Regions from separate parts of the Streptomyces sp. P1-3 genome, predicted to be linked through region 3. Evidence: riboswitches for the same ligand, from Rfam matches in the RefSeq annotation. Region 3 holds a riboswitch; each other region holds the start of a gene.
What was found. A riboswitch is a leader RNA that binds a small molecule or an ion and turns the genes downstream of it on or off. The one in region 3 is predicted to bind cyclic di-AMP.
Positions count from the first base shown of each region.

Region 1: another riboswitch for cyclic di-AMP. It lies ahead of ACQUSR_RS30945 (C40 family peptidase); the one in region 3 lies ahead of ACQUSR_RS10100 (transglycosylase family protein).
Region 2: another riboswitch for cyclic di-AMP. It lies ahead of ACQUSR_RS19525 (NlpC/P60 family protein); the one in region 3 lies ahead of ACQUSR_RS10100 (transglycosylase family protein).
Region 4: another riboswitch for cyclic di-AMP. It lies ahead of ACQUSR_RS20355 (transglycosylase family protein); the one in region 3 lies ahead of ACQUSR_RS10100 (transglycosylase family protein).

Region 1 is NZ_CP192512.1:7,255,496-7,263,088, reverse strand. Features, by position in the region: gene ACQUSR_RS30965 (winged helix-turn-helix domain-containing protein) at 1-123, shown strand, start outside; gene ACQUSR_RS30960 (MFS transporter) at 120-1,418, shown strand; gene ACQUSR_RS30955 (hypothetical protein) at 1,446-1,622, opposite strand; gene ACQUSR_RS30950 (RluA family pseudouridine synthase) at 1,781-2,716, shown strand; gene ACQUSR_RS30945 (C40 family peptidase) at 2,709-3,218, opposite strand; cyclic di-AMP (ydaO/yuaA leader) riboswitch at 3,205-3,356, opposite strand; gene polX (DNA polymerase/3'-5' exonuclease PolX) at 3,662-5,401, opposite strand; gene ACQUSR_RS30935 (alpha/beta fold hydrolase) at 5,480-6,421, opposite strand; gene ACQUSR_RS30930 (helix-turn-helix transcriptional regulator) at 6,642-7,593, opposite strand, start outside.
Region 2 is NZ_CP192512.1:4,501,579-4,509,171, reverse strand. Features, by position in the region: gene pcrA (DNA helicase PcrA) at 1-2,206, opposite strand, end outside; cyclic di-AMP (ydaO/yuaA leader) riboswitch at 2,363-2,529, shown strand; gene ACQUSR_RS19525 (NlpC/P60 family protein) at 2,538-3,719, shown strand; gene ACQUSR_RS19520 (hypothetical protein) at 3,764-4,117, opposite strand; gene ACQUSR_RS19515 (NlpC/P60 family protein) at 4,555-5,676, shown strand; gene ACQUSR_RS19510 (DUF2182 domain-containing protein) at 5,858-6,694, opposite strand; gene ACQUSR_RS19505 (DUF1326 domain-containing protein) at 6,836-7,495, shown strand; gene ACQUSR_RS19500 (hypothetical protein) at 7,514-7,593, opposite strand, start outside.
Region 3 is NZ_CP192512.1:2,478,365-2,485,957, forward strand. Features, by position in the region: gene ACQUSR_RS10090 (ATP-binding cassette domain-containing protein) at 1-756, opposite strand, end outside; gene ACQUSR_RS10095 (DUF4097 family beta strand repeat-containing protein) at 803-1,645, opposite strand; cyclic di-AMP (ydaO/yuaA leader) riboswitch at 2,196-2,377, shown strand; gene ACQUSR_RS10100 (transglycosylase family protein) at 2,383-3,570, shown strand; gene ACQUSR_RS10105 (hypothetical protein) at 3,705-3,980, opposite strand; gene ACQUSR_RS10110 (MFS transporter) at 4,119-5,336, opposite strand; gene ACQUSR_RS10115 (LysR family transcriptional regulator) at 5,449-6,588, shown strand; gene ACQUSR_RS10120 (FtsW/RodA/SpoVE family cell cycle protein) at 6,625-7,593, shown strand, end outside.
Region 4 is NZ_CP192512.1:4,686,725-4,694,317, reverse strand. Features, by position in the region: gene ACQUSR_RS20380 (hypothetical protein) at 1-246, opposite strand, end outside; gene ACQUSR_RS20375 (exopolyphosphatase) at 435-1,460, opposite strand; gene ACQUSR_RS20370 (DUF501 domain-containing protein) at 1,463-2,005, opposite strand; gene ACQUSR_RS20365 (FtsB family cell division protein) at 2,110-2,577, opposite strand; gene eno (phosphopyruvate hydratase) at 2,759-4,039, opposite strand; gene ACQUSR_RS20355 (transglycosylase family protein) at 4,225-4,935, opposite strand; cyclic di-AMP (ydaO/yuaA leader) riboswitch at 4,943-5,096, opposite strand; gene ACQUSR_RS20350 (transglycosylase family protein) at 5,353-6,501, opposite strand; gene ACQUSR_RS20345 (cytochrome P450 family protein) at 6,614-7,593, opposite strand, start outside.

The DNA of each region.
Region 1 (7,593 bases), 4.8 Mb from region 3:
GACGTGATCGCACGCCACACCCCGCCCCCGGACGCCGAGCCCGACCCGGACGCCCTCCCCGTCGTCGTACAGCTCCAGTCGTTCCCGCGGAAGGCGTCCGCCCCGGATCGGAGTCCGGCGTGAAGACCCGCGGCGACGGCGGGCTGCTGCGCCGGCACCGCGACTTCCGGCTGCTGTGGTGCGGTGAGACCGCCGGGAAGTTCGGTGCCGCGGTGTCCGGGGTGGCGATGCCGATGGCCGCCGTCTCCGCCCTGGACGCCGGCACCTTCGAGGTCGGCCTGCTCAGCGCCGCCGGCTGGCTGCCCTGGCTGGCCATCGGCCTGCCGGCGGGCGCCTGGGTGGACCGGACGCGGCGCAGGCCGGTCATGCTGACGGCGGCCGCCGTCTCGTGCGCGCTGTTCGCGTGTGTGCCGGTGGCCGCCTGGTGCGGCGTGCTGTCCATCGGTCTGCTGCTGGCCGTCGCCCTGCTGGCGGGGGCGGCCTCGGTGTTCTTCCAGACCGCCTACAGCGCCTATCTGCCCGGCCTCCTCGACCCCGCGGACCAGGCCGAAGGGAACGCGAAGCTGCACGGCAGCGCGTCCGCCGCGCAGATCGCCGGGCTGGGGTCGGGCGGCGTCGTCGCGCAGCTGGCGGGCGCGGTCAACGCGATGTCCGCCAACGCGGCCACGTTCCTGGTGTCGTTGGCATGCCTGGCGCGCATCCGGCACCGCGAGCCGCGCGGCCCCCGCTCGACGCGACCGCGGCGAGCGCTGGCCGGCGAGGTACGGGAGGGGCTGCGGCTGGTCGCGCGGGACCCGTGGCTGCGTACGCTGACGCTGTTCGCGGCGGCCTCCAACTTCGCCTTGATGGGGTACCAGGCGATTCTGGTGGTCTTCCTGGTCCGCGAGGTCGGGCTGGCGCCCGCGACGGTCGGCGGGCTGGTGGCGGCGGCCGGGTCGGGCGGGGTGGCCGGGGCCTTCCTGGCCCGCCGGGTCGCCGCCCGGATCGGCACGGCCCGCGCGACCTTGGTGTGCGAGGCGGGGTTCGCCGTGTTCGCCCTGCTCATCCCGCTCACCACGCCGGGCGCCGGGGTTCTGCTGTACGTCTCCGGGGGCTTCTGCGTCGCCGCGGGCGTCGTCGCGGGCAACGTGCTGAAGGCCACCTTCCAGCAGAGCTACTGCCCACCGGAGCTGCTGGGCCGGCTCACCGCGACGTCGGCGTTCCTCAACTACGGAACGCTGCCCCTCGGGGCCCTGCTCGGCGGCGCGCTCGGCACGGCGCTCGGCGTCCGTACCACCATGTGGATCATGACGGCGGGAGTGCCGCTGGCGGGGCTCATCCTGCTGTGCTCCCCCCTCGCACGGGTGCGTGACCTGCCGGTGTCCCGGATGCGGCCGGCGCCGGAGGACTGCCCGTCCGACGCCTGTCAGCCCGCCTAGACCGGGTCACCGTACGACGGCCTCCGGTCACAGGTCGTTGTCGCGCTCGCCTTCCGCCTGGGACGGCGTGGTGCGGGGGACGTCCGGGTGCTTCTCGGTTCCGGGCAGCTTCCTGCCGGGCGCCTCGTTCTCGTCGTCCCGTTCTCCCTCGGCCTGGGAGGGGGTGTGCTCCCACGGAGACGGAGAGGGGGTCTGCTTCTGCATGGCTGCTCCTTCCGGACCCGCCCGGCGCCCGCCGCCCGGGGCCGTCGGCTCTCCGAGTACCCCGTACGGCCCGGTCCACCCCTGACCCCGGGCGTCCGGCACCGGGCCGGGCTGGGCCGGGCCGGGCCGGGCCGGGCACGCCATAGGCTGGCAGCACGATGAGACGCAGAACCACCGCCCCGCCCGCCCCCCTGCCGCAGCGCGACGGCATCGATCCGGTCCGGCTGCGGCTGCCCGCCGAAGGGGCCTGGGCGACGATCCGGGACCACCTGGTCGACCGGCTGCCCGCGCTCGGGCCCGGTCTGATCGACGCCCTGCTGGACGAGGGCGGGATCGTCGGGTCGGACGGGCCCGTCGCACCCGGTGCCCCGTTCGCACCCGGGGCCTTCCTGTGGTTCTACCGGCCGCTGCGCCCGGAGGTGCCGGTCCCCTTCGAGCTGGATGTGCTCCACCGCGACGAGAACCTGCTGGTGGTGGACAAGCCGCACTTCCTGTCCACCATGCCCCGCGGCCGGCATGTGACCGAGACCGCCCTGGTACGGCTGCGCCGGGATCTGGGCCTGCGCGAGCTGAGCCCCGCCCACCGGCTGGACCGGCTCACCGCGGGCGTCGTGATGTTCGTGATCCGGCCGGAGCACCGCAGCACCTACCAGTCGCTGTTCCAGGACCGCGCGGTGCGCAAGGAGTACGAGGCCGTCGCGCCGTACGCCCCCCGGCTGGCGCTGCCGCGGACGGTGCGCAGCCGGATCGTCAAGGAGCGCGGGGTGATGGCCGCGCGGGAGGTGGCGGGCCCGCCCAACAGCGAGAGCCGTATCGAGCTGGCCGAGCGCCGGGGCGGGCTGGGCCGCTACCGGCTGCGCCCGGTGACCGGGCGCACCCATCAGCTGCGGGTGCACATGAACGCCCTCGGTGTGCCGATCCTGGGCGACCCGGTCTACCCGGTCGTCGGCGACCCCGCCGCCGACGACTTCAGCGAACCGCTGCAACTGCTCGCCCGGGAGTTGGCGTTCACCGATCCGGTCACCGGGCACGAGCACCGGTTCACCAGTCGGCGCACCCTGCGGTCCTGGCCCGCCCCGGCACCGTCTAGTTGACCCGGCCGTACCAGACCTGACGGGTCCAGATCCTTTCCAGCCGGACCGACTTACCCGGCTTGGGTGAGTGCCAGATCTGATTCTTACCGGCGTAGATCCCGACGTGGTACACGCTGCCGCCGGAATGGAAGAACACCAGATCACCGGCTTTACGGGAACCGGCGGAAAGGTGCCGGGTCTTGTTGTACTGGGCGGCCGCCGTACGCGGCAGCGTACGGCCCGCCTTCTTGTAGGAATAGAGCGTCAGCCCGGAGCAGTCGAACCGGTTGGGGCCGGCCGCTCCATATACGTAAGGTGCGCCCTTCTTCGATGCGGCGACCTTCAGCGCCTTGGATGCCAAGGTCGCCGCCTGTGCGTCGGAGCTCATACCCGGGACCAGCAAGGACGCGGTGACGGTCGCCACGGTGAGCGCCGAGACCCGACCCGTCCTGGATATGAGCGCGGGTATACGGGGAAGCACGGGTTTGCGAGAAATCGCGGACATGCCGAAGCCCTTCGTCATCCGCCTGCGAAAGATGACCTGTCGGGTTCGGGCCGGCGAAGTTGCCCGGCCACATAAGTGGCTTCACCCCAAGGACCACCGCGTTCGTGGTCCGCCGTGCTTGGGTCTCCCGCTCCTGCCGCTGTGCGTATCTGTCCGGCCATCCGGTGCGGCGGCAGGACTCGGCGTCCGCCCGGACGGTCCCGCCTCGGTGACGGGATCTTGTACCGGGAGGAGATCCTGCACCATCAACCGTCGGATTTCAGAGCCGAGATGGCTTTCTGTGAACTTCTTCACGTCGGCCGCATTACGGAATTCCGAGGCCACGGGAGACTCCGCACTCCTTCACCAAGGGGTACGAACTTGCCTTCGTGCAGCGGGAGTTGTTATCTCACGAAGGAATGGAATCCGCCTGGTGGAGCAATCGATTCCGGCATGTGCCTCAGGCCGGGGCCGGTCCGGGGTCAGGAGGCGGCGGAGCGCTTCCGGCCGTCCCGCAGGAAGCGGCGCAGCCGCTGGAGCGGCCAGGTGTTGATGATGTCGTCGGGGGTGAGCCAGCCCCGCTGCGCGGTGCCCACGCCGTAGCGCATGTACGCCAGATGAGGGGTGGCGTGGGCGTCGGAGTTCACCGCGAACTTCACGCCGTACCGCTTGGCGCGCAGGATCTCCTCGTCGCCCAGGTCGAGCCGTTCGGGATGGGCGTTGACCTCCAGCGCCGTGCCGGTTCTGGCGCACGCCTCGAACACCGCGTCGAAGTCGGCGTCGATGGCGGGGCGCTTGCCGATCCGCCGGGTGGTCGGGTGGCCGATGACCGCGACGTACGGGTTCTCGCAGGCCCGTATGAGCCGCCGGGTCTGCGCCTCCCGGCTCTGGTTGAAGTGCGAGTGCACCGAGGCCACGCACACGTCGAAGCCTTCGAGGAAGTCGCCGGGCCAGTCCACGTCCCCGTCGGGGCCGATGTTGAGCTCGGTGCCGTGCAGCACCCGCATCCGGCGGTGCTCGCGGTCCAGTTCCCGCACCCGCTCGCGCTGGGCGAGCATCTTCTCGTCGGTCATCCGCTGCATGACCAGGTCCGGGGCGTGGTCGGTGACGGCGTAGTACGCGTAGCCGCGGGCCGCCGCGGCGGCGACCATGTCCTCCAGCGGGGCGAGGCCGTCGGTGAGGTCGGTGTGCGTGTGCAGGTCGCCGCGGATGTCGTCCTCGGCGACCAGCTCGGGGAGTTCACCGCGCAGCCCGGCGGCCACCTCGCCGCGGTCCTCGCGCAGGGTCGGCGGGATCCAGGGCAGGCCGAGCCGGTCGTAGATCTCCTCCTCGGTCTGCGAGGTGATCTTCCTCCCGCTCTTGGCGTGGAACAGGCCGTACTCGGACAGCTTGAGCTTGTGGCGCACCGCCATCTCGCGGATTCTGATGTTGTGCGCCTTCGACCCCGTGAAGTACTGGAGGCCCGCGCCCCATGAGTCGGGGGGCAGCACCCGCAGATCCACCTGGAGCCCCTTGGTGGTGCGGATGGAGGTCTTCTTCTCCCCGTGCGCGATGACCTCGGCGGTGTACGGCAGACCGCTGAACGCGTCCATGAACGGCGCCGACCGGGCCGCGGCGACCAGGACGTCGACGTCCCCGATGGTCTCCTTCATCCGCCGCAGCGATCCGGCGTACGTACAGCCCTCGCACCCGGTGACCCGCGACAGCTCGGAGACGACCTGCTCGGCGACGTCCATCGCGGCGCTGAGCAGGATGCGGCCGCCCGCCTTCTGCATGAGGGCGATGCCGTGCAGGATGTTCTCCTCGGTCTTCGGGCCGAAGCCCTTGACGTCGCGCAGCCGCTCCTCGTGGAGGGCGTCGAGGAGCTCGTCCACGGAGGAGATGCGCAGCTCCTCGTAGAGCGCCATGGCCTTCTTGGGGCCGAGCATGGGGATGGTCATCAGCTCCCGGACCCCGGCCGGGATCGAGACCCTGACCTCCTCGATGGTGGCGACATGCCCGGTGCGCAGGTACTCCACGACCTTGTCGGCGATCGACTTCCCCACGTTCGGGATCTCGCGCAGGCCCTTGGCGTCGAGTTTCGAGACGTCGGCGTGGTAGCCGCCGATCGCGCGGGCGGCCTTCTCGTAGGCACGCGCCTTGAAGGCGTCGCCGCCCGTGATCGCGATGAGGTCGGCGTACTCCTGGAGCAGGGCCGCGACCTCGTCATTGGGCCGCACCATGTCTCCACAGGTGCCCCGATGGGCGCGGACGACACCTGGCCCGGGTGGTGCGCCGTACGGACACCCGGGCCGTTCGGGTCACCGTCGGTGCGCGGTCGGCGACGGCGGGGCCGCCGCCGACCCCAGGTGGTCGACCAGTGCCGCCGCGACCGGTGCCACGACCTCCGGCGCGATCATGTGGCCCATGTCCGGGACGGTCAGGAGGCGGGCGCCGCGGATCGCCTCGGCGATGAGGCGGCCGTGGCCGGGCTTGGCCGGTTCGTGGGTGCCTTCGACCACGAGGGTGGGTGCCTGCACCCGCTCCAGCGCGCCGACGGGTTCGACCTCGGTGTCGGCCATTCCGGCGAGGCGGTGGTTGACCGCCGCGCGGGGGTCGCGGGCGCGGTCGAAGAGCAGCTCCTCAAGGCGGCGCTGGGCGTCCTCGTCGAACGGCAGGGCGGTGCCGTTCATCACCCTGGCCACCTCGATCTGGAAGTCGATCGCCGCGGCGCGGGCGGCGGGCGGCGGGGCCGCCAGCGCCTTCCGGAAGAACTCGGTGAACTCCGGCCTCGGCTCCGGCAGGCTGCCAGGCTCCTGCGGCTCGCCCGTCAGGGCCCGGATCAGCACCTGCGACTCGCGGCCGCCGAGCGGCGAGGAGCCGATCACGGTGAGCGTGCGCACCCGCTCGGGGTGGTCCGCGGCGATCCACTGGGCGACCAGTCCGCCCGCGGAATGGCCGACGAGGTGGGCGCGGTCGATGCCGAGTGCGTCGAGCAGCCCCAGGGCGTCGTCCTTGATCGCGGCCCACGTGTACGGGTGGGCCGCGAAGTCGCGGGCCGTCGAGCGGCCGACGTCCCGGTGGTCGTAGCGGATGACCCGGTGTCCGGCGGCCGCCAGCCGCCCCACGAACTCGTCGGGCCACAGCAGGCCCTGGGTCATCGAGCCCATGATGAGCAGGACCGGGGGGTGGGCGGGGTCGCCGAACTGCTCGGTCCACAGTTCGATGTCGCCTACCTGGATCAGCTGTGCTTCAGCGGTCATATGTGGGTGTGCTCCTGTGTGGTGGCGCGTCGTGTCTCTTCCGCCGGGACCGTGGCGCCCCGACAAGCGAGAACTCTGCCGGGGCGCGGCACCGGTGCCATCCGTAGGACTACTGGTGCGGACTACGGGGGGCCTACGGGGGTCTACGGGGCGGATCACGAGGGCGGCCGGTGGGCTGCTGGGGGCAGGCCGGTGGGCTTACTGGGGCAGGTCGGTGGGCTTACGGGGCGGTCCGCTGCACGAGGCGGGCCAGCTCGGTGCGCGAGGTGATCCCGAGCTTCGGATAGACCTTGTACAGGTGGTACTCGACCGTGCGGGGGCTGAGGAAGAGCCGGGCGGCGACCTCCTTGTTGGACGCGCCGTCGGCGACCAGCCGGGCGATGCGCAGCTCTTGGGCGGTGAGGGCGGCCAGGGTGTCCGGCGCGGGCCGGTCGGCGGTCTCGCCCGCGGCCCGCAGTTCGCCCAGGGCGCGGCGTTCCCACGGCTCGGCGCCCATCCGCCGGAACGATTCAGCCGCCTGCCGCAGGTGCGGGCGGGCCTCGGCGGCCCGGCGGTCGCGGCGCAGTCGTTCGCCCAGGAGGAGCGCGGTACGGGCGCGGTCGTACCCGGCGCCGCTGTCGGCGGCGAGCAGGCCGAGCGCGTCCCGCAGCAGGGTCACGGCCGCGTCGTCGTCGGTGGCGGCGAGCGCCCGGCAGCGGGCGAGGAGCGCACGGGAGCGCGGTGACGCGGCGTGCGCGGACCAGCGGCCGAGGAAGTCGACGGCGTCGCGGGCGGCGGCCCGGTCGCCCGCGGCGACGGCGGCCTCCGTACGGTCCGCCACCGAGCCCCATACGACGACCGGGTGCCCGGCGCCGGGGCCCGCGGCGGTCAGCGCGGTGAACCGCTCATGGGCCTGCTGGAACCGGCCCATGCCCAGGTCCAGCACGCCGAGCGCGTAGGAGGCGACGCCGGCCCGCAGTCCGAGCCGGTGCGGGATCGCGATGGCCAGCGCCTGGTGGGCGTGGTCCCGGCACTCGTCCTCGCGGCCGCTGACGGCGGCGCAGACCGCGAGGTTGGCCAGGTGCGCGGCGGCGGAGTTGGTGGTTCCGGAAGCGCGGGCCAGGGCGAGCCCCTCGGTGGACAGCGCGGCACTGAGCGCGAACCGGCTGTTCATGCGCTCGGCGGTGGCGGCG
Region 2 (7,593 bases), 2.0 Mb from region 3:
ACTGGTCGGGGATCTCCTCCAGGAAGCGGGACGGCGGGTTGTACGCCGGCTGCCCCCACGCGCTGCGCAGGGTCGACCGCGTCAGGTACAGCCGCTCCCGCGCGCGCGTGATGCCGACATACGCCAGCCGCCGCTCCTCCTCCAGCTCCTTGGTCTGGCCGAGGGCGCGCATGTGCGGGAAGACGCCGTCCTCCATGCCGGTGAGGAAGACGACGGGGAACTCCAGGCCCTTCGCGGTGTGCAGGGTCATCAGGGTGATGACGCCGGTGCCCTCCGCGTCCTCGTCGGGGATCTGGTCGGAGTCGGCGACGAGCGCGACCCGCTCCAGGAACTCCGCCAGGGTGCCCGGCTCCTCCTCGGTCCGCTCCTGCTCGAATTCCAGGGCGACGGCCGCCAGCTCCTGGAGGTTCTCGACACGGGTCTCGTCCTGCGGGTCCGTGGACGCCTGGAGCTCGGCCAGATATCCCGTACGCTCCAGCACCGCCTCCAGGATGGTGGCGGGTCCGGCGCCGGACTCCACGATCGTGCGCAGCTCCTCCAGCAGCACGTTGAAGCGCTTCACCGCGATCGCGGAGCGCGCCGCCATGCCGTAGGCGTCGTCCACGCGGCGCAGGGCCTGTGCGAAGGAGATCTTCTCGCGCAGCGCGAGGGCCTCGATCATGGCCTCGGCGCGCTCGCCGATACCGCGCTTGGGCACGTTCAGGACGCGGCGCAGCGGGACGGTGTCCTCGGGGTTGGCGAGCACCCGCAGATAGGCCAGGACATCCCGGACCTCCTTGCGCTCGTAGAAGCGCACGCCGCCGACGACCTTGTAGGGCAGGCCGACCCGGATGAAGATCTCTTCGAAGACACGGGACTGGGCGTTGGTGCGGTAGAAGACGGCGACGTCTCCGGCCTTGGCGTCGCCCGCGTCCGTCAGCCGGTCGATCTCGTCGGCGACGAACTGCGCCTCGTCGTGCTCGGTGTCGGCGACGTAACCGGTGATGGTGGCCCCGGCCCCGGCCTCGGTCCACAGGTTCTTGGGCCGCCGGTTCTCATTGCGCTCGATGACGGCGTTGGCCGCGCTGAGGATCGTCTGCGTGGAGCGGTAGTTCTGCTCCAGCAGGATGGTGCGCGCGTCCGGGTAGTCCTCCTCGAACTGGAGGATGTTGCGGATGGTGGCGCCGCGGAAGGCGTAGATGGACTGGTCGGCGTCGCCCACCACACACAGCTCGGCCGGGTCGAAATTGTCAGTGCCCGTGCCGACCAGCTCACGCACCAGCGTGTACTGCGCGTGGTTGGTGTCCTGGTACTCGTCCACCAGGACGTGCCGGAAGCGGCGGCGGTAGTGCTCGGCGACGTCCGGGAACGCCTGCAACAGGTTGACCGTGGTCATGATGAGGTCGTCGAAGTCCAGGGCATTGGCCTCGCGCAGCCGCGCCTGGTACATCGCGTACGCCTCGGCGAGCGTCTTCTCGAAGCCGTCGGCGGCCTGGTCGGCGAAGGTCTCCTCGTCGATGAGCTCATTCTTGAGGCTGGAGATCTTCGCGCTGAAGGACTTGGGCGGAAAGCGCTTGGGGTCCAGATCCAGATCCCGGCAGACCAGGGCCATCAGCCGCTTGGAGTCGGCGGCGTCGTAGATCGAGAACGAGGACGTGAAGCCCAGCTTCTTCGACTCGCGGCGCAGGATGCGCACGCACGCGCTGTGGAAGGTCATCACCCACATGGCGCCGGCGCGCGGGCCCACCAGCTCCTCGACCCGCTCCTTCATCTCGCCCGCGGCCTTGTTGGTGAAGGTGATCGCGAGGATGGAGCCGGGGTGCACCTTGCGCGCGCCGAGGAGGTGGGCGATGCGGTGGGTGAGGACGCGGGTCTTGCCGGATCCGGCGCCCGCGACGATGAGCAGCGGCGCGCCGTGGTGCTCGACGGCGGCCCGCTGCTGGTCGTTCAGCCCCTCCAGCAGCGCGGCGGAGTCCACGGCGGGGCGGGGCGCGCCGTTGCGGTAGTACGGCTCCCGCGCCTGACCGGCCTGGCCTGGCTCCCTGGGTACGGGCACGCTAAAAGTGTCGCCGAAGAGGTCGTGCGGCACCTCCTCCGCGGCCGGGCCGGCCGGATACCCGTCGTGCTCGGGGTCCTCCGGCGGTGGCGGAAGCTCCTCGGGGGCGGCTCCGGGTGCCGCGCCGTCGAGGTTCGCCAGGAAGCTGTCGTCAAAGAGGCTGCTGCTCATCGCCCACCGAGTCTAGGGCCCGGCACTGACAGCCGACACGACAATGTCACGGAAAGATCTCGGACAAATCGAACACCAGCCTTCCCAGGTGCCCCAGAGGTTGGCTAGCGTGCTCCGTCAGGCGGCCCGCTCCCTGCCGGCGACCGAAGCCGGCGCGTGCCGCCGCCGCCGAGTCCGGCCCGCCCATCAGGCGGTTCCGGAGCCGGGGACCCACCCGCACCATCTGGGGTGAATCGGCCCGTACGTCGCACGTACGGCCGTAGGGCAGCCTTCCGTACGCCCGAACCCGACAGCTAACCCGGTAGGCGGTCCACGGAAGGAGTCGCCTCCCTTGGCGTCGCACCGCAAACCGCGTCCCCGGTTGCTCGAATCGCCCGCCGGCCGCCGCACGGCCGTGGGTGTCACCACCGCCGCCCTCGCCTCGGTCACCCTCCTGTCGCAGACGGCGAACGCCGCGCCACGGGCGCCGAAGCCGACGGTCGAGGAGGTGAGGAAGAAGGTCGACGCCCTCTACCGGCAGGCGGGTACCGCCACGCAGAAGTACAACGCGGCCACGGAGGCCGCGGGCAAGCAGCGGACCGAGGTGAACCGCTTGCTGGACGAGGCCGCCACCCGTACCGAGAAGATGAACGAGGCACGGCGCACCCTGGGCGCGTACGCGGCCGCCCAGTACCGGCACGGCGGGATGGACGGCACCGCGACCCTGCTGCTGGCCGACGACCCGCAGGGCTTCGTCGACCAGAACCACCTGATGGACCGGCTCACCGGGCGGCAGAAGGACGCGGTCGACGACTTCCGTACGCAGCAGACGGAGCTGGCCCGGCAGCGCGGCAAGGCCACCCGGAGCCTGGCGGATCTGACCGCGTCGGAGCGGAAGCTCAAGGCCGAGAAGAAGACGATCCAGGAGAAGCTGTCCCAGGCCCGGGCGCTGCTGTCCCAGCTGACCGCGGAGGAGAAGGCACGGCTGGCGGCGCTGGAGAAGAAGAAGGAAGCGGAGGCGCGGCGCAAGGCGGCCGAGCTGGCGGAGAAGCAGCGGCAGGCGGAGGAGGAGCGCAGGCGCCAGGAGGAGCAGCAGGGGGACGACGGCAGCGGTACTGGTTCCGGCAGCGGCTCAGGCTCCGGCTCCGGCTCCGGCACCACGGACCCGTCAGCGCCCTCCGACTCCACCAAGGCCGCGCAGGCCGTGGCGTTCGCGCGCGCCCAGATAGGCAAGCCGTACGTATGGGGCGCCACCGGCCCGAACTCCTTCGACTGCTCGGGGCTGACCCAGGCCGCGTGGAAGGCGTCGGGGGTGACGCTGCCGCGCACCACGTGGGACCAGGTGAAGGTCGGCACGCGCGTGTCGACGTCCGAGCTCAAGCCGGGCGACCTGGTCTTCTTCTACGACGACATCAGCCACGTCGGGCTGTACATAGGCGACGGGATGATGATCCACGCGCCGAAGCCGGGTGACAACGTGAAGATCGCGCCGATAACCGAGATGCCGATCTACGGGAGCGTCCGCCCGGCGTAGCACCGGCCTGCTCAGAGCCTGCTCGGAGCCTCCTCGGGGGCTCCTCAGGTCCACATCACCGCGATGAAGATGTTGGCGGTGGTCAGCAGCCCGACGGTGCCGAGGAGCGGGGCGGGCACCTTCTCCTCGTCCCGCTTCACGTAGACCAGGCCGAGGATGACGACGAGCAGCGCCATCTTCACGCCGATCTTGACGTTGTCAAGGCTGTTGCCGTCGGCCTGGTTGAGCCCCACCAGCGCGATGCCCGTCACCAGCATCGTCAGCGCGCCGTGCAGCATCGAGGGCGACATCCGGGCCTCGCCCGCGCCTATCAGCTTCATCTGTGTGAGGAAGCCGCCGAGCAGCGCGGCGATACCGATGATGTGCAGGCCGACGAAGGCGTGCAGAGTTGCGTCCATGGCCTCGGAGCGTAGCCCGCGCCCGCGGCCGCCACGACGGCCGGGCCGGTCGCCTCGCGGCTACGGGCTACCGGCCACCGGCCACGAGCGACGGCGGACCACGGCCACCGTCGACGGGCCACCGGCCACCGGAGCCGACTCGGCATCGGGCGACTCGGCACCGGTGGCCGGTTCGCCCATAGCACCGCGAGCGTCCTCGCCGGGTGCGGATCGCCGCTTCGGTCATCCGCGTGCGCGAACGTTCCGGCACTCGGTGAGCCGACCGGTCAGCCGCGGTCCGCGATCCACCGAAATCGCTCATTCCCGGCCTTCACCGTGTCCTCGCCCGACGACGGGGTCTAGCTTCCTGCTCCAGGCGGCGGCCCGCTCCCCTGTGTACGGCGTCGGCCGTGCACGGGCCGCCGCCTCGCCCGCTCGGAAGGAAGTGACCCACCGCCGTGGCCTCGCACCGGAAGCCCAGGCAGCGTCCGTTCGCAGGCGGCACCGTCCGCCGGGCCGCGACCATCGCCCTGGCGGGCGCCGCGACCGCCGCCACGGCCCTCGACGGCACCGGGCACGCGGCGCCCCGGCTCACCCCGGCCGAGGTGAAGGCGCAGGTCGACCGCTACCACCGGCAGGCCGAGGAGGTCACCGAGCGCTACAACGGCGCGCGGGCGGACGCCGAGGCGGCGCACACGGCGTACGAGGCGCTGCAGGACGAGGCCGCCCGCAGGACGGACCGCCTCAACGCCTCCCGTAACGCGCTCGGTTCGTACGCCACCGCGCAGTACCGTTCCGGCGCCGTCGCCCCCGGCCTCCAACTCGCCCTGTCGTCCTCCCCCGAGGACTACCTGGACCGCGCCTCGCTCGCCGACCGCGCGGGCAGCCGCCAGGGCGCGGCCGTGGCCCGGCTGATCCGGCAGATAAGAGGGCTGAAGCAGGTACGCACCGAGGCGAGCGGCAAGCTGAGCGAGCTGAACCGCTCCCGCGAGGCACTGGCCCGGCACAAGAGGACCATCGAGAAGAAGCTCGACGCCGCGGAAGCGCTGCTGGACCGGCTGACGGCGAAGCAGCGGGCGAAGCTCCTCGCGGAGTCCGGCGGCGGCGACCTCACCGGCCACGGAGACGCGGTCGGCGGCGGCACCGGTGGCGGGGACGGCCGGGGAGGACACCAGCCGCACGCCGACCGCGGGACGGCCAGGGGGACCCGCACCCCCGTCACTCCCCCGACGGGCCGAGCGGCGCTGGCGGTGTCGTACGCGTACGGGGCGCTCGGCAAGCCGTACGTATGGGGCGCGACCGGGCCCTCCGGCTACGACTGCTCGGGGCTCGCCCAGGCGGCGTGGCGGGCGGCGGGCGTGGACCTGCCCCGCACCACGTACACCCAGATCACCACGGGGACGCGCGTCCCGCGATCCGAACTCGCCCCGGGTGACCTGGTGTTCTTCTACTCGGGCGTGAGCCATGTAGGCCTGTACATCGGCGGCGGCAAGATGATCCACGCCCCGCGGCCGGGCGCACCGGTGCGGATCGCGCCCATCGACGAGATGCCGTTCGCGGGGGCTGCACGCCCGGCGTGAGGGCCAGGATGCGGCCGAGTTGCGGCCAGAATAAGGATTCCTCCATGCGTAAGCACGCCCGGAACGGCCTCGTCGTCGCCTCTTCTCTGGTCACCGCGGTGGCCCTGGCCGCCCCCGCCTCCGCGGCCACCTCGTCGGCCACGGCGCACTCTGAGGGGTGTGGCCTACGAGGCCACGCCCCTCAGCGCATTCGCCCCATCTCCATTTCGGAGCCGGAATGCGTCAGGCCCGGCAGGAGCCAGTCCGTGAACGGGTCGAAAAGGACCAGGACGGCGAGGGCCAGGAAAACGACGCCCACCGCGGTGGCGACGTACGGGCCCCGGCCCCACAGCTTCTCGATGAAGATCACCGCCGCCACCCCGGCCATCGCCGCGACGTTCATGACGCCCAGCGGGACGAGAATCAGCATCAGCCCCCAGCAGCAGCCGACGCAGAACAGCCCGTGGTGGGCGCCGACGCGGAAGTCGCGGGCCCAGGGCCGGAAACCGGCGTAGCGGACCAGCTGCCCCATGGGGCTGCGGCAGTGGCGGAGGCAGACGTCCTTCAACGGGCCGAGCTGATGCAGCCCGGCCAGCGCGAACGCTCCCGCGCCGATCCAGCGCCCCGCCCCGGGGTGCTCGTCGACCAGGTCGCCGGTCGCGCCGAGCGCCGCGTAGACCAGCAGGCCGAACAGGCCCCAGGCCAGCAGATAGCCGCCCGTGAACTGGGCGACACGGGCCGCACGCGCCACGCCCACCGCCCGGCGGCGGATCCCCCGTACCCACGTGATCGCCACCGGCGCCACGGACGGCAGCATCATGGCGGCCATCATCACCAGCCACAGCCCCAGGAACAGGGGCAGCCCCATCCCCATCGTCCCCGGCTCGACCCCCATGTCGCGCGCCTGCGCCACGGTCACCAGCCAGGCGAGCAGCGCGAGCAGCGCCATCAAGGACCAGGCGTACGCGAGCGCCCGTGCGGGAAGCAGGTTCCCGTTCCGCAGGGGCGTCGAGGTACTGAGCCTGGCGCTCCGGAACATACCCTCAGGACATCACATATCGGAACGGAATTCCTGGATCCGGCGGGGACGCGGGGTGCACGATGGAAGGGAGCCCGCGGACGTCGTGAGGAGTCGCGAGAGGTCGCGGGAAATCGCGGGAAGCCGCGAGGAGGTGCCGCGATGACCGAAACCGCGCCGACCATCCCGAAGTGGCACGTCACCGGGGACTGGTTCGACACCTGCAAATGCAACGTGCCGTGCCCTTGCTCGTTCGCCCAGCCGCCCACCTTCGGCGACTGCGAGGGCGTCATGACCTGGCACATCCGTGAGGGCACCTACGGCGACGTGCGGCTGGACGGCCTCAATGTGCTGATCCTCGCGTCCTTCGTCGGGAACGCGTGGGCCGAGCACTCGGACGCGTACGCGGCCGTCTTCCTCGACGAGCGCGCCGACGACACGCAGCGCGCGGCCCTCCAGATGATCTTCGGCGGCGAGGCGGGGGGCTGGCCCGCCGACTTCGTCGCCATGTTCGACCCGGAGATGCGGGGCATGGACACGGCCCCGATCGAGTTCAGCATCGACGAGGACCTGGGCTCCTGGCGTTCCCGCATCCCCGGCCGCGCGGAGTCCAGCGCGGAGGCCCTGACCGGCCCGACGACGCCGGAGGGCGCACGGGTCCAGGTGCACAACCTGCCGGGTTCGGAGACGGGGCCGGGCCAGGTCGCGACCTGGGGCCGCTCGACGGCCGACCGGGCCGACGCCTTCGGCTTCAGCTGGAGCCGGGAGGGTCAGTCCAGCAAGCACATTCCGTTCGACTGGGCGGGGCCGGACGGCGCCTGAGTAACGCCGCCTCAGGGCTCAGGGGTGGCGCGGGCGCCGGAACCACTCGCCGGACGCCCGCTGGGAGAGCATCACCACGATCAGGATCCCGATCACCA
Region 3 (7,593 bases):
ATCGAGGCGGTGCGCGTCGGTGAACTGGAGGCGGATGTGCCCGCCGGGGACGCGGCGCTTGAGCTCGTCGGCGGTGCCCTCGGCCACGATCTTCCCGCCGTCGAGGACGGCGATCCGGTCGGCGAGCACGTCGGCCTCCTCCAGGTACTGGGTGGTGAGGAAGATGGTGGTGCCGTCGTCGGTGACGAGGTCGCGGGTGATCTGCCACAGGTTGCGGCGGCTGCGCGGGTCGAGGCCGGTCGTCGGCTCGTCGAGGAAGATGATGCTCGGCTTGCCGACCAGGGTCATGGCGAGGTCGAGCTTGCGCCGCATGCCGCCGGAGAAGGTGGAGGCGGGCTTGTTGGCCGCCTTGGTCAGTTCGAAGCGCTCGAGCAGCTCGGCGGTGCGCCGCCTGCCCTCCTGGCGCGGCAGGTGGAGCAGGTCCGAGATCAGGAGCATGTTCTCCTCGGCGGTCAGCAGGCCGTCCACCGCGGCGAACTGCCCGGTGACGCCGATCTCGGCGCGCACCGCGTCCGGGTTCCGGTCCACAACGTGCCCCGCGACCTGTGCCTGACCGCCGTCCGCGGCGATGAGCGTGGACAGGATCTGCACGGTGGTGGTCTTCCCGGCCCCGTTGGGGCCGAGCAGCGAGAAGATGGTCGCCTCGGGCACCTCCAGGTCGACCCCGTCGAGTACGACCTTCTCGCCGTACGCCTTGCGCAGTCCGACGGCGCTGATCCCCTTGGTCTGTGCGGTCATGGTGCTGGTGGCGGTCATCGCGCCCCTCCTTTTCGTAACTGTTGCGAAGGTCGTTCTCTGGAAGTCATGAGCGGTACGCGCGGCGGATCACGATGTCGCCGAGTACGGTGCGGGCGCGCACCTCGACGGTCTCGGCGCACTCGCCCGGCCCGTCGGCGGCGCCGAGCGAGGTGTGCACCGAGCCCGCCCGGGAGTTGATGTCGAGCCAGGCGGCGGTGCCCGGGTGGATGCCGACCTCGAAGTCGCCGGCCTGGGTCTGGAGTTCGACGGTGCCCCGGATCACCTCGTGGATCCGGGTGCTGCCGTTGGCGGCCTTCGAGGAGACGGCGCCGTGGGCGCGGCCGACGAAGACGTTCCCGTTGGCCACCCGCAGCCGCAGTTCGCCGGCGACGTCGTCGATCCAGGCGTTCCCGTTGGAGCTCTTGATCTCCGCGGTGCCGACGATCTCCCCGATCCGCACCTCGCCGGAACCGGTGGTGACCTCGGCGTCGCCCGCGGCACGGCCCACGGTGATGTCCCCGTGCTGGGTGCGCAGCCGCACCGCGCCCGCCTCGTCGAGCACGATGTCACCGGCCGTGACCTTGAGGCTGCACTCGCCCAACGGCCCCTCGCAGGTGAAGTCGCCCCTGCCGGCGGTGCCGTCCAGCCGCGAGCCGCGCGGCAGCGCGATCTCCACGTGGACGGCGCCGGGGTCGCTGAGCGGTGTCGGCCCCTTCGGGGCCTTGACCAGCAGCCTGCCGCCCGCGTACTCGACCCGGGTCAGCTCCGCGGCCCGCGTGTCGGCCTTGCTGTCATCTGAGCCCGGGTACACCTCGACGACGGTCTCCGCGCGGTCCCCCGCCGTGATCCGGGCGGCGCCGACCTCGATATGGACCGTGGCGCTGATCGGTTCTGGGGTGTCAAACATGGGCACGGCTGCCTCATCCTCGTGGTTGGGCCGGGCGGAGACAGCCGGCGTACGGCGTGAGGTCCATGCCGCCATCATGGCACAGTCGTGGCGCCATGGCGAGCCATAGTGGCACCACGTGCGCCACGGCGACCAGGACCGGCCGAGCGGCGCGGCGACCGGCGACACGGCCGGCCACCGCGGGCCGGATCCCCAACCCGCAGCTCAAACCGGACTTTTAACACCTCATGCCGTTATAGCGGGCCGCCGTGGCCGAGGTCACAGGAATAGCGATGAACCGGTGACCACATCGTGGCGCCGCATAAGCATTGCGTCAGTTCGGTTACCCCATGCTTTTCCGTCACGCCATTGTGCAAGATCTCCATTTCGCTGCGAAAGAGATCCAAAGCGCAGCGTGACATAAATACCGAGTCAAATCGGAAATGGATCACCGGCGCATGTCACGCGGCTTGTGACCGCGAAATTCTTCCGCTTACGGTGGCCGCCGCTCCCGCAGCCATAGAGGCTCGGGAGACCCGAAGCCGGAGCGCCGAATCCTGCCGCCGGCCAAGGAGAAACGACGACGCATCACGGCAGGAGCGGGGGAACCAGGTAAGTGCCGAGTCGCGGACAACCCGCGAACCGGCTTGGGGTGAAGACGCGTTGCGGTGGCGGTGAATGCCGCCCGATGACGCGGCCGGGCAACTCCAGCCCGAACCCGACAGCTCACCTCGCAGGCGTAGGAGAGGAACACCCCTATGTCTGCTCGCGGACGTCACCGTCGCTATAACCCCGGCCGAATCGCCAAGGTCTCGCTCGCGCTCGCCGCGAGCGGTGCCGGTGTGGCCCTTCCCCTCGTCGGCGCCACGTCGGCCAACGCCGCCTCCGTAGAGACCTGGGACAAGGTCGCGGACTGCGAAAGCACCGGCAACTGGAGCATCAACACCGGTAACGGCTTCTTCGGCGGCCTGCAGTTCACGCAGTCCACCTGGGAGGCCTTCGGCGGCACCAAGTACGCGCCGCGCGCCGACCTGGCCACCAAGGACCAGCAGATCGCCATCGCCGAGAAGGTCCTCGCCGAGCAGGGCCCGGGCGCCTGGCCGGTGTGCTCCGCCAAGGCCGGGCTGGCCCAGGGCGGTCCCGCCCCGGCGATCTCCCCCGACGGTGCGAAGGCCGCCCCCGCGGCTGCCCCGAAGGCCGCGGCTCCGAAGGCCGAGGCGCCTAAGGCGGCGCCCAAGGCCGGCCCGAAGCACGCGAAGCCCGCCGCGCCGGCGCAGGACGAGACCTACACCGTCGTCAGCGGCGACACGCTGTACAAGATCGCCCAGACGCACGGCGTCGAGGGTGGCTGGCAGGCCGTCTACGAGGCCAACCGCGAGGTCGTCGGCGGCAACCCGAACCTCATCTTCCCGGGTCAGGACCTGTCCCTGACCGAGCAGGCCGCCGAGCCGCGCGCCCCGAAGCACGCCGCGCCGAAGCCGGCCGCCCCGAAGCCCACGGCCCCCAAGCCCGCCCCGGCGCACACCGAGGCCCCGGCCGCCACCGGCTGGACCGCCCCGGTCGACGCCGCGATGGGCACCCCGTACCACCAGGCCGGCAGCGCCTGGTCCAGCGGCTACCACACCGGCGTCGACTTCCCCGTCGGCACCGGAACCGGCATCAAGGCCGTCGGCTCCGGCACGGTCGTCTCCGCCGGCTGGGGTGGCGCCTACGGCAACCAGGTCGTCATCCGGCACGAGGACGGCAAGTACAGCCAGTACGCGCACCTGTCGTCCCTGTCCGTCACGGTCGGCGAGACCGTGAACGGCGGCGAGCAGATCGGCCTGTCCGGCACCACCGGCAACAGCAGCGGCCCGCACCTGCACTTCGAGATCCGCACCGCCGCCGGCTACGGCTCGGACGTCGACCCGATCGCCTACCTGCGCGCGCACGGCGTCAGCATCTGATCCTCCCGGCACCAGCCGACGTCGATCAGACAGCGCTCCCGCGTCGTCACAAGACCCACGCCCGAGGCTTCCGGCCCGCACTTCCCCCCTGCGGCGCCGGACGCCTCGGGCGTCGGACTTTCCCGGGTGGGACATCACTCCTGTGGGGGGCTCTCCTCGGGGAGGCCGTCCTCCGGGGGGCCCTCCTCGGGCAGGCTCTCCCACGCCTCGCCCTCGGCCCGTAGCTCGTAGCCTCCCGCTTCCGCGATCGACCGCGCGTGCGCCCGGCTGCGGAGCGCGACCTCATGGGTCTCGCTCTTGACCTCCGCGTGCACGCCCGCGGTGTCCGTGATCGCCTCGATCGAGTGCGTCTCGTAAACGACGCGCCCTGGCTCCACCGCGCTCCAGACCACGTACATGCTCGCTGTCATCGGGCTCACTCCCCGAAGAAGAGTCCCCTGAAGGTCCCCTGTCCTTCATGATCCCACCGATGGGGGGCGGCCTCCCGCCGTCTGCGCCATACGGGCGGATCCGGGTACCGGAACGTAGGCGTTCCGGTACCGACGGTGTCACCCGCGCTCCGCACGCCCCACCCGGCCCAGTACCCCCGCGCTGACCAGCGCCAGCACCGCCAGCGCTCCTCCGCACCACATCACGCTGGAGAGCGCGATCTGGTCGGCGGCCCGGCCGCCGAGCAGCGCGCCGAGTGAGATGGCCAGGTTGAAGACCGCGACGAACAGGGCCGAGGCCGCCTCGGGCGCCTCCGGTGCGGAGCGCAGCACCCAGTTCTGGGCGGTGACGGAGACGCCTCCGTACGCCAGACCCCACAGCACCAGCAGCACGACGGCCCCGGCGGTGGTCCGGCCCAGGAGCGGGACCAGCAGCTCGGCCGCGGCCAGCAACGCGCACAGGACCATCAGCGTCCGGCGCGGGTCGCGGTGGGCCACCGAACCGGCCAGGAAGTTCCCGGCGACGCCCGCCACTCCGTACACCAGCAGCAGCGTGCTGATCAGGCCCGCCCCGACGCCGGACACGTCCTCCAGCACCGGCCGCACGTACGTGTACGCGCCGAAGTGCGCCACCACCAGCAGCCCGGTGGTGACCAGCCCGGCCCGGAGGCGGGCGTTGCGGAACAGCGCGGACACCTCGCCGAGCCGGACCGGGCGGTCGGCGGGCAGCGGAGGCAGCAGGACGGCCATGGCGACCGTGACGGCCAGCGCCAGCGCGCAGACGCATCCGAACGCCGCCCGCCAGCCGGCCAGGTCGCCGATCAGCGTCCCGGCGGGCACCCCGAGCACCGAGGCGACGGCGACGCCGCTGAAGATCAGGGAGGTGGCGGCGCCCGCGGACCGCTCGGGCACCAGCCGGGCGGCCAGACCGCCCGCGATGGCCCATACGCCGCCGATGCTGACGCCGACCATGACCCGGGCGGCGAGCAGAACGGGGAAGGTCGGCGCGAGGGCCGACACCAGATTGGCGACGGCCAGCAGGCCCATCAGTCCGCACAGCACCAGCCGCCGGTCCAGTCGGCCGACGGCGACGGCCAGCAGCGGGGCGGCGACCGCGGCGACCAGGCCGGGGACGGTCAGGGCCAGCCCGACCGTGCCGTCGGAGGTCCCGAGGGTGGCGCCGATGGAGGTGAGCAGGCCGACCGGCAGCATCTCGGTGGTGACGACGGAGAAGATGCCGACGGCGACCGTGCCGACGGCGAGCCACGCCGTTCGGGACCGGCGTGACGCGTCGTCGGAACGCGACGCCGCGAGGGTGATTTCCGTAGCTTCGGACATGTCTCCAGCGAACAACCGTGCCTGTCCGGGAACAACGGCCAACCGCTCAGCCTTCTATGAGTGAGAGTCATCGATCTGTTTCACGCAGGCGCGGAGGGAGGGGAACTCAGGGGTGGCAGCCACCGACCGGAGCGGCGGCGGCCTGGAGACGCGCGAGCTGGAGTGCTTCCTCGCCCTCAGCGAGGAGTTGCACTTCGGGCGCGCCGCCGAGCGGCTGTACGTCACACAGAGCCGGGTGAGCCAGCTCCTTCGCTCGCTGGAGCGGCGGATCGGCGCCCGGCTGCTGGACCGCACCAGCCGCCGTGTCCGGCTGACCCCGCTCGGCGAGCGCTTCCTGGCCGAGTTGCGGCCCGCGTACGCCGCCCTGCGCGGCGCGGTGGACTCCGCGCGGGCGGCGGCCCGCGGCCTTGAGGAGCCGCTGCGCCTGGGCTTCCTGGGCACGGCGGACGAGTGCGTCATGGGGGTGATCGCCGACTTCCGCGACCGGCACCCGGGCTGCGAGGTGGAGACGGTCGAGATCCCGCTGGGCGACCCGTTCGGCGCGGTGCGCTCCGGCGCGGTGGACGCGGCCATCGTCCTGCTGCCGGTCGCCGAGCCGGACCTGATACCGGGTCCGGCCTTCTCACGGCAGCCGCAGACCCTGGCCGTCTCGGTGCGGCACCCGTTCGCGGCGCGGGCGTCGGTGTCCGTGGAGGAGCTGGCGGACTCCCGGCTGATCGGCCCGACGGCGCCCGCGCCGGACTACTGGCGGGAGGCCATGGCCCCCACCGTGACGCCGGGCGGGCGGCCGATCCCGCGCGGGCCTCAGGTGCGCACACTCCAGGAGGGGCTGACGTACGTCGCGGCGGACCGGGGCACGATGCTGTGCTGCGCCCCGACCGCGCTGCACCAGGGGCGCAGGGATGTCGCGTTCGTGCCGGTCACCGGCGCGCCGGACTCGGTCCTGGGCCTGGTGTGGCGGCGTTCCCACGAGACCGAGCGAATACGGACGTTCAGCCGGACGCTCGCGGACGCCGTTCGGCCGCGTCATACGGACGCCGATCCACCCGGTAGCGCGAACGCCGTAGGGCCGCGTGACGCGGACGCCACAGGGCCGCGTCATACGGACGCCGTGGCGCCCCATGGCGAGGTCAGCCTTCCACCGCGCCGCGAGGACGCCCTCCCATCACGCGGAGCGGACGGCGTTCCGCCGCATGGCGCGGGCAGCGTTCCGCCGGGTGGTCGCGGCGTGGGGGCGGGCGCGCGCGTCTGAGGCCCTCGCCGGAGCCGAGCCGCTACATTCCCCGCCATGACCGCCGCCGCAGCACCGACCACCACCGCTCCCCCGGTGCTGCTCCGGCCCCCCAAGCGCCGTGGCACGGAGCTCGCGCTCCTCGTCGGCGCCGTCCTGATCTGCGTCTTCGGCTATATGACCGTCGGCTTCGCCGTCCGCGGTGCCTTCCCGCCCGACGCGGCCCGGTACGGCTCCGGGCTCGGTGTGCTCGCGCTCGCCGCCCATCTCACCGTCCGGCTCCGCGCCCCGTACGCCGATCCGCTCCTCCTCCCCATCGCCTTCCTCCTCAACGGCCTCGGGCTGGTCCTCATCTACCGGCTGGATCTCGCCACGCCCGGTGACCCCGCCGCCCCGACCCAGCTCGTCTGGTCCACCCTCGGCATGGCGCTGTTCATGGCCGCCGTGCTGAGCCTCCGGGACCACCGGGCCCTCCAGGCCTACGCGTACGTGTGCGTCGCCACCGCCCTGGCCCTGCTCACGCTGCCGGTCTTCTTCCCCGCGATCAACGGCGCCAAGATCTGGGTGCGGGTCGCCGGGCTGTCGTTCCAGCCGGGCGAGTTCGCCAAGGTCCTGCTCGCGGTGTTCTTCGCGGCCTATCTCGCGGCGGGGCGGCACGCGCTGGCGCATCTCGGCCGCACGATCGGCCCGCTGCGGCTGCCGCCCGGCCGGGTGCTCGGCCCGGTCGTCGCGATCTGGCTGGTCAGCGTGGGCGTACTGGTCCTGGAGCGGGACCTGGGCACCTCGATCCTGTTCTTCGGGCTCTTCGTCGTCCTGCTGTACGTCGCCACCGGCCGCCTCGGGTGGATCGCGGTCGGCCTGCTGCTGGTGGCGGCCGGGGCGGCGGCCGTCGCGTCCGTGGAACCGCATGTCAACGAACGGGTACGGGACTGGCTGCACCCGTTCGCGGGCACCGAGTCCGGTGCCGGCGGCGCGAACCAGCTCGCCCAGTCCCTCTTCGCGTTCGCCGCGGGCGGCGTGCTCGGC
Region 4 (7,593 bases), 2.2 Mb from region 3:
GAGCTTGAAGCTGTTGAACCGCTTGTTGCCGAACCAGTCGGCGCCGCCGTCCCAGCTCACCACCGTCCTGGCGTTGAACTGGCCGTCGTGGCCGTTCGCGATGCAGTTCTTGGCCTTCACGGTCACGTCGGGCTTGCCCGGCAGGGCGATGGTGCGGCTGACCGTCTTGGAGCAGTGCCACTTCCACCCGGCGGCCTGCGCGGAGGTGCCGGCGGCGCCGAGCAGCAGGCCTGCGGTCATGGCCACGACAGCCGACGTGGCTGCTGCTGCGCGAATACCGATCTTCAAGGTACTTCCCCCATACATATGTGCTGACCCGCCGGCCGATGCGTCGGCGGGTCAGGCGATCCTAGGAGGGCGCTCGCGAGCGTGGTCCCCCGGGGCCGGACCGGGGCGGCCTCCAGGGTGCGCATTTCCGGCTACATCGCGGCAGGTCAGGACTCTTTCCGAGGCTCCTCGGACCGCTCTGCCACCGCGTACGCGAGGCCGTCGAGGATGTCGTGCTCGCTCACGACGACCTCCTGGGCGCCGGTCCGTTCCATGATCTTGAGGAGGACGAAGGCCCCGGCGGCGATCACGTCGACCCGGCCCGGGTGCAGCACGGGGTTCGCCGCGCGCTCGGCGTGGGTCGAGGTCAGCAGTTGCTCGGTGACCTCGCGGACCTGGTCCAGGGGGATCCGGGCGTGGTGGATCGCGGTGGAGTCGTACTCCTTCAGGCCCAGGGCGATGGCGGCGACGGTGGTGACCGAGCCCGCCAGCCCGACGAGGGTACGGGCCCGGGTCAGCGGCACCGCCTCCTCGGCGAGGTCGAGGGCCGCGGTGATGTCCGCCTCCATGGCGGCGATCTGACCGGGCGTCGGAGGGTCGGTGACCTGGCCGTCGACCACCAGATGGCGTTCGGTCATCCGTACGCAGCCGATGTCCACGCTGCGGGCCGCCTGAACGTGGGCGTCGCCGACGACGAACTCGGTGGAGCCGCCACCGAGGTCCACCACGAGATACGGCGGTTCGACGTGGCCCACCCGTCGCCCGCCACCACCCTCAATCGAAGGGCGCTCCGCGCCCCCTCCGATTCCGGCAGCCAGCTCCCTGGTGGCGCCGGTGAAGGAGAACTCCGCCTCCTGGTCCCCGCTGATCACCTCGGGCTCGACGCCCAGGATGTCCACGACGCCGCGGACGAACTCCGCGCGGTTCTCGGCGTCCCGGGAGGCCGAGGTGGCCGCGAAACGGACGCTGGTCGCGCCCAGGTCCGTGATGACGGCCTCGTACTCACGGCAGGCGGCGAAGGTCCGCTCCAGCGCCTCCGGGGCCAGCCGGCCCGTGCGGTCCACGCCCTGGCCCAGCCGGACGATCCGCATCCGGCGGTCGAGCTCGGTCAGCTCGCCCGTCACAGGGTCGACGTCGGCGACGAGGAGCCGGATGGAGTTCGTGCCGCAGTCGACGGCGGCTACGCGCTTCACCGTCAGCCCTCCTCGGTCTCGGGTGCCTCGGCGCAGGGGGTGACGCACGGGCCCTTGCGCCACCACTCCGGCAGCATCGCGATGGCCTCGTCGCCCAGCGGGTTCACGCCGGGACCGGCGGCCAGGGAGTGGCCGACCAGGACGTGCAGGCACTTCACCCGGTCCGGCATGCCGCCCGCGCTGGGGAAGCCCTCCAGCACCTCGATGGCGTCGCGCCGGGCGATGTAGTCCTCGTGGGCGGCGCGGTAGGCGGCGGCCAGCTCGGGGTCCGTCCCGAGCCGCTCCGTCATCTCCTTCATCACGCCCTCGGCCTCCAGGGTGCCGATGGCGGACGCGGCGCGCGGGCAGGTCAGGTAGTACAGGGTCGGGAAGGGCGTGCCGTCCTCCAGGCGGGGCGCCGTCTCGACGACGTCGGGGTTGCCGCACGGGCACCGGTGCGCGATGGCGCGCAGGCCGCGCGGCGGGCGGCCGAGCTGCTCCTTGAAGGCGGCGATGTCCGCGTCGGTGGGTGGGGTGGGCTCCGTCTGCGGAGGGGGCGTGTCCATGAGTGGCGGGTTCTCTTCGATATCGGTTGTGGAATGGGGCGACCGGATCGGTTGTGGAATGGGGCGACCGGCGGGCCCCGGGCTGCTGTGACGGCGGAGTCCGGTCAGCGGCGGGCGGCCGCGTCCGCCGTGTCCACACCGTCCCACAGGTTGCGGTACCACGGGCGATTAGCGGCCGCGCTGTGGTCGGCGGAGCGGTCGGCGTCCTGCGCGTCGCCGGCGACGCTGTAGCCGGTCTCCCCCGGCCGGACGTAGTGCAGCCGCTCGCGCGCCAGCCGTTCGATGTACGCGGGGTCCTGCAACCGCGCCTTCTCCTCGCGCAGCCGCTTCTCGTCGTCGCGCGCCTGCTGGGCCTGCCGCCGCTGGTCGGCGATCTCCGAGCGCTGGGAGATGTACTGGCGCATCGGATAGGCCAGCGCGATGACGAGGGAGCAGACGACCAGGGCCAGCATCGCCGCGCGGCCGGTGAAGCGGTTGCGGCGGACGCGCGCGCGGTAGACGCGGGCCGCTGCCTGCTCGCCGAAGCTCTTGAGCCTGGTCGCGGTGGAGAACCGGTCCCGGTCCCCGGCCATGTCCGCCTCCACTGCCTCGTCCGTGTGCGTCCGTACGTCGTCCGTGTTGCGTCCGTAGTACGTCGTCCGTGTGCGTACGTACGTCCCCGCACACGGTACGGGACCGGGTACGGGGACGTACGGACGACGGGCGGTCAGCCGTTCAGCCGGGCGTTCGGCCCCGGCCGGGCTTCGGGGGCTCTCAGCCCTTGAAGCGCGGGAAGGCGGAGCGGCCCGCGTACACCGCGGCGTCGTCGAGGATCTCCTCGATGCGCAGCAGCTGGTTGTACTTGGCGACGCGCTCGGAGCGGGCCGGGGCGCCGGTCTTGATCTGGCCGCAGTTGGTGGCGACGGCCAGGTCGGCGATGGTGACGTCCTCGGTCTCGCCGGAGCGGTGGGACATCATGCACTTGAAGCCGTTGCGCTGGGCCAGCTCGACGGCGTCCAGGGTCTCGGTCAGCGAGCCGATCTGGTTGACCTTGACCAGCAGGGCGTTGGCGGCGGCCTCGTCGATGCCGCGGCCCAGACGCTCCGGGTTGGTGACGAACAGGTCGTCGCCGACGAGCTGGACCTTGTCGCCGAGCTTGGCGGTGATGGTCTTCCAGCCGTCCCAGTCGTCCTCGAACAGCGGGTCCTCGATGGAGACCAGCGGGTACGCGGCGACGAGCTCGGCGTAGTACTCGGTCATCTCGGCGGCGGTGCGGGACTGGCCCTCGAAGTTGTACGAGCCGTCCTTGTAGAACTCGGAGGCGGCGACGTCCAGCGCGAGCGCGATGTCCTGGCCGGGGGTGTAGCCGGCCTGCTTGATGGCCTCCAGGATCAGGTCCAGGGCCTCGCGGTTGGAACCGAGGTTCGGGGCGAAGCCGCCCTCGTCTCCCAGGCCCGTGGACAGGCCCTTGGCCTTCAGGACGGCCTTGAGGGTGTGGTACACCTCGGTGCCCCAGCGCAGGGCCTCGGAGAAGGACTCCGCGCCGATCGGCGCGATCATGAACTCCTGGATGTCCACGTTGGAGTCGGCGTGCGAGCCGCCGTTGAGGATGTTCATCATCGGCACCGGCAGCAGGTGGGCGTTGGGGCCGCCCAGGTACCGGAAGAGCGGGAGGTCGGACGCCTCGGAGGCGGCGTGCGCGACGGCGAGGGAGACGCCCAGGATGGCGTTGGCGCCGAGCGAGGACTTGTCCGGCGTGGCGTCCAGGTCGAACATCGCCTGGTCGATCAGGCGCTGCTCGGTGGCGTCGTAGCCGACCAGCTCCGGGCCGATCTGCTCGATGACGGCGAGGACGGCCTTCTCCACACCCTTGCCGCCGTAGCGGTTCTTGTCACCGTCACGCAGCTCGAGGGCCTCGAAGGCGCCGGTCGAGGCGCCGGACGGCACGGCAGCACGGCCGGTGCTGCCGTCGTCGAGGCCGACCTCGACCTCGACCGTGGGGTTCCCTCGCGAGTCGAGGATCTCGCGAGCTACGACGACGTCGATGGACGGCACGAGGTTCTCCTTCGTTGGTCTGCGGCTTAGCAGCATGAGCCTAACCGGAGCGGCGGGCTGCCCCCGCCCGACGCCCGGCCTGTAAGACGCGGAGTGCCCGGACGGGCTGTCTCGACAGCCCGTCCGGGCCTGGGGCGGAGCCCCGGAGAAAGAGCGGGTCAGCTCAGGTGCAGGCGCTGGCCGGGTCAGCTCAGGTGCAGGCGCTGGCCGGGGTAGATCAGGTCGGCGTCGGCGACGACGTCGTCGTTCAGCTCGTAGAGCTTGTGCCAGCCGCCCTCGACGTGCCGGGCCTCGGCGATCGTGGAGAGGGTGTCGCCGGCCTTCACCGTGTACTCGCCGTCGCCCTTGGGCACGGCGCGCTCGGTGGAGCGGGTGGTGGGCGCCGGCTGGGCCTGGCGCTCGGTCTGCTGCGGGGCCTGCCGCTGGGGCTGCGCCTTCGGCTGGGCCGGGGTCTGCGGCTTCGGCTGGGCCTTGGGCTTGCTCTGCTGCTGCGACTGGGTGGAGGCCGAGGAGCCGCCCTCGTAGCCGCCGCTGGTCAGGTTCTTGCCGCAGACCGGCCAGGCGCCCTTGCCCTGCCCGGCCAGGACCTTCTCGGCTATCTGGATCTGCTGGTCCTTGGTGGCCTGGTCGGCGGTCGGGGCGAACGCGGTGCCGCCGTACGCGGCCCAGGTCGATGCCGAGAACTGCAGGCCGCCGTAGTAGCCGTTGCCGGTGTTGATCGACCAGTTGCCGCCGGACTCGCACTGGGCGACCTGGTCCCACTGGTTGGTGGTCGCCGCCGAGGCGTGGGTGGCGCCGAGCAGCGGGACCGCGACGGCGGCGCCGGCGACACCGGCGAGCGTGGCGATCCGGGTGGCCTTGGAGGGACGACGATGCTTGCCCTTGGACTTGAGCATGGTTGGTTCGTTTCCTCACCGACGCCTGCGAGGTGAGCTGTCGGGTTCGGGCGTGTGAGTGGCCCGGCCGGATGCGCTGCCGCGCACCCGGCTTCACCCCTAGCCGGCGGACCGGCGCAAAATCGTGGGTCCCCCGCTCCTGCCTTCGGCGCTTACGCGTCGACAACCCCCCGACCGTTGGCAGGACTCGGCGTGTCGGTCGGCGGTGCCCGCGGTGGCGAGCGATGACGACGGTAAGCACAGCCCCCGGGAGAGCTCAAACCCCAACATCCGTGGAAACTCAGCCCTGTTTGCGCCCAGGGAACCATCATCTCCGCAGGTCAGACCCACCCTGTTAAGGCGGGATAAGGCAGACACACCCGAAAATGCGAAGAGACTCATGTCTCATTTTCATCACGGCGGGCGAGATGGCCCGAACTAGCGTTCGTCGCCGTTCAGGACAAGGCGCTGACCTGGGAGGATGAGATCCGGGTCAGCGCCCACGAGGCTCTCGTTGGCGTTGTAGAGCGCGGGCCAGCCGCCGGGGACGTCGTGCTCGGCCGCGATGGCCGACAGGCTGTCACCGGAGCGCACCGTGTAACGGTCCCGGCCGTCGCCCGAGGGGTTCGCGCCGCGGTCGCCGTCGCCGCGCGAGGCATGCCGTCCGCCGCGCCGCTCGCCGTCGCCGGCGCCGTCGCCGGCGCGGTCGTCCGGTTCGCCGCGGTGCTTGCCGGTGCCGGGCTGCGGTGCGCGCCCGGGGTCGGCGTCCGGACGGGTCGGGGTCGCACCGTCGTCCGTACGACCGTCCGCGCCGTCGTCCGTACGGCCGTCCGCGGGGTCCTCCGACGGCGTGTGCGCCGGGTCGGCGTCCCGCTCCGGGTCCGTACGGTCCGTGGAGCCCTTGCCGTCCTCGTCGGCCTTGTCGCCCTTGCCCTCGTCGGCCTTGCCGTCTTCGTCGGCCCTGCCCTCGTCGGTCTTGCCGTCCGTGTCGGCCTTGCCGTCCTCGGGCGCCTTGCCGTCCGCGTCGCCATCCGTACGGTCGCGGTCCGCGTCCGACGTGTCGTCGGAGCCGGAGTCAGAGTCGGAGTCGGGCTTCTGGGTGGACGTGTCCTCGTCGGCGGGCTTCGTCGAGTCGGCGTCACCTCGGTCCGGCTCCTCGGCCCCGGTGGTGGGCGGCTGGGTGCTGCCGGGGTTCACCTCGGGAGCCTCGCCCCCGTCCTTGAGCCCGGCGTTCAGCGCGCAGCTGGGCCAGGCCTGCGGCCCGCGGTCGGCCAGCATCGTCTCGGCGACGGCTATCTGCTGCGAGCGGCTGGCCAGATCGGGACGCGGGGCGTAGGACGTACCGCCGTAGCTCTTCCACATGTCGAGGGTGAGCTGGAGGCCGCCGTAGAAGCCGTTGCCCGCGTTGGCACTCCACGTACCCCCGCTCTCGCATTCGGCGACCCGATCCCACGTGGCCGTGTCGGCGGCGTGTGCGCCGGTGGCGCCCAGGAGCGGAAGCGCGATGCTCGCGCCGGTCACCCCCGCCGCGACGACGATTGCCGGAGCCTGACGGGGGCGGCGGTGTCTACCGGTCCCGGAGCGCATGCGGTTGCCTCTCGTGTGGCGGCTGAGTTGAGGCTGAAAGATAATCCGACCGCCAACGAGTCACAAGCCGATGTAGCGGAGGTCACGCCCCGATCACGGTGCTGACCGCCCGTCAACTTCCTTCTGGGGTGAACGTTACGGGGAGCGTGCGCAGCCCTCGCATAATGAGTCCGCCGCGCCAGCGCAAATCGGACGGATCGCCGTCGAGCGCCAGGTCGGGGAGGCGGCTCAACAGGGTGGCGAGAGCGGTCCGCGCCTCCAGCCGGGCCAGCGGCGCGCCGAGGCAGTAGTGGATGCCGTGGCCGTAGCCGAGGTGCTGGTTGTCGGCGCGCGCCAGGTCCAGGACGTCGGGCCGTTCGAAGCGCTCGGGGTCGCGGTCGGCGGCGGCCAGGACGACCAGGACGGGGTCGCCTTCGGCGATGCGCTGCCCGCCGAGGACCAGCGGCTCGGTGGCGAACCGCCAAGTGGCGATCTCCACGGGGCCGTCGTAGCGGAGCAGCTCCTCGACCGCGGTGGCGAGCAGGGCCTCGTCGCCGTCGGCCAGCGCGGCCTGGAAGCGCTTCCGCTGCTCCGGGTGGCGCAGCAGGGCGTAGGTGCCGTTGCCGATGAGGTTGACCGTGGTCTCGAAGCCGGCGAACAGCAGGATGAAGGCCATGGCCGCGGCCTCGTTCTCGGTGAGGTGCTCGCCGTGGTCGCTGGCCCGGATGAGCCCGGAGATCAGGTCGTCGGCCCCGTCCTCGCGCAGCGACTCCCGCTTGCGGTGGATCAGTTCGGCCAGATACGTCCGCATCTTCTTCACGGACCGGGCGACGCCGCCGCGCGGCCCCCCGCCGTGGCGGATCATCATGCCCGCCCAGTCGCGGAAGTCGTCCTGGTCCTCGGGTGGTACGCCCAGCATGTCGCAGATCGCGTAGATGGGCAGCGGGAAGGCGAACTCGTGGATGAGGTCGGCCTCGCCGCGCGCCGCGAAGCCGTCGATGAGCCGGTCGGTCAGGTCCTGGACCCGCGGGGCGAACTCCGCCACGCGGCGCGGTGTGAACGCCTTCGACACCAGCCGCCGCAGCCGGGTGTGGTCCGGCGGATCGATGTTGA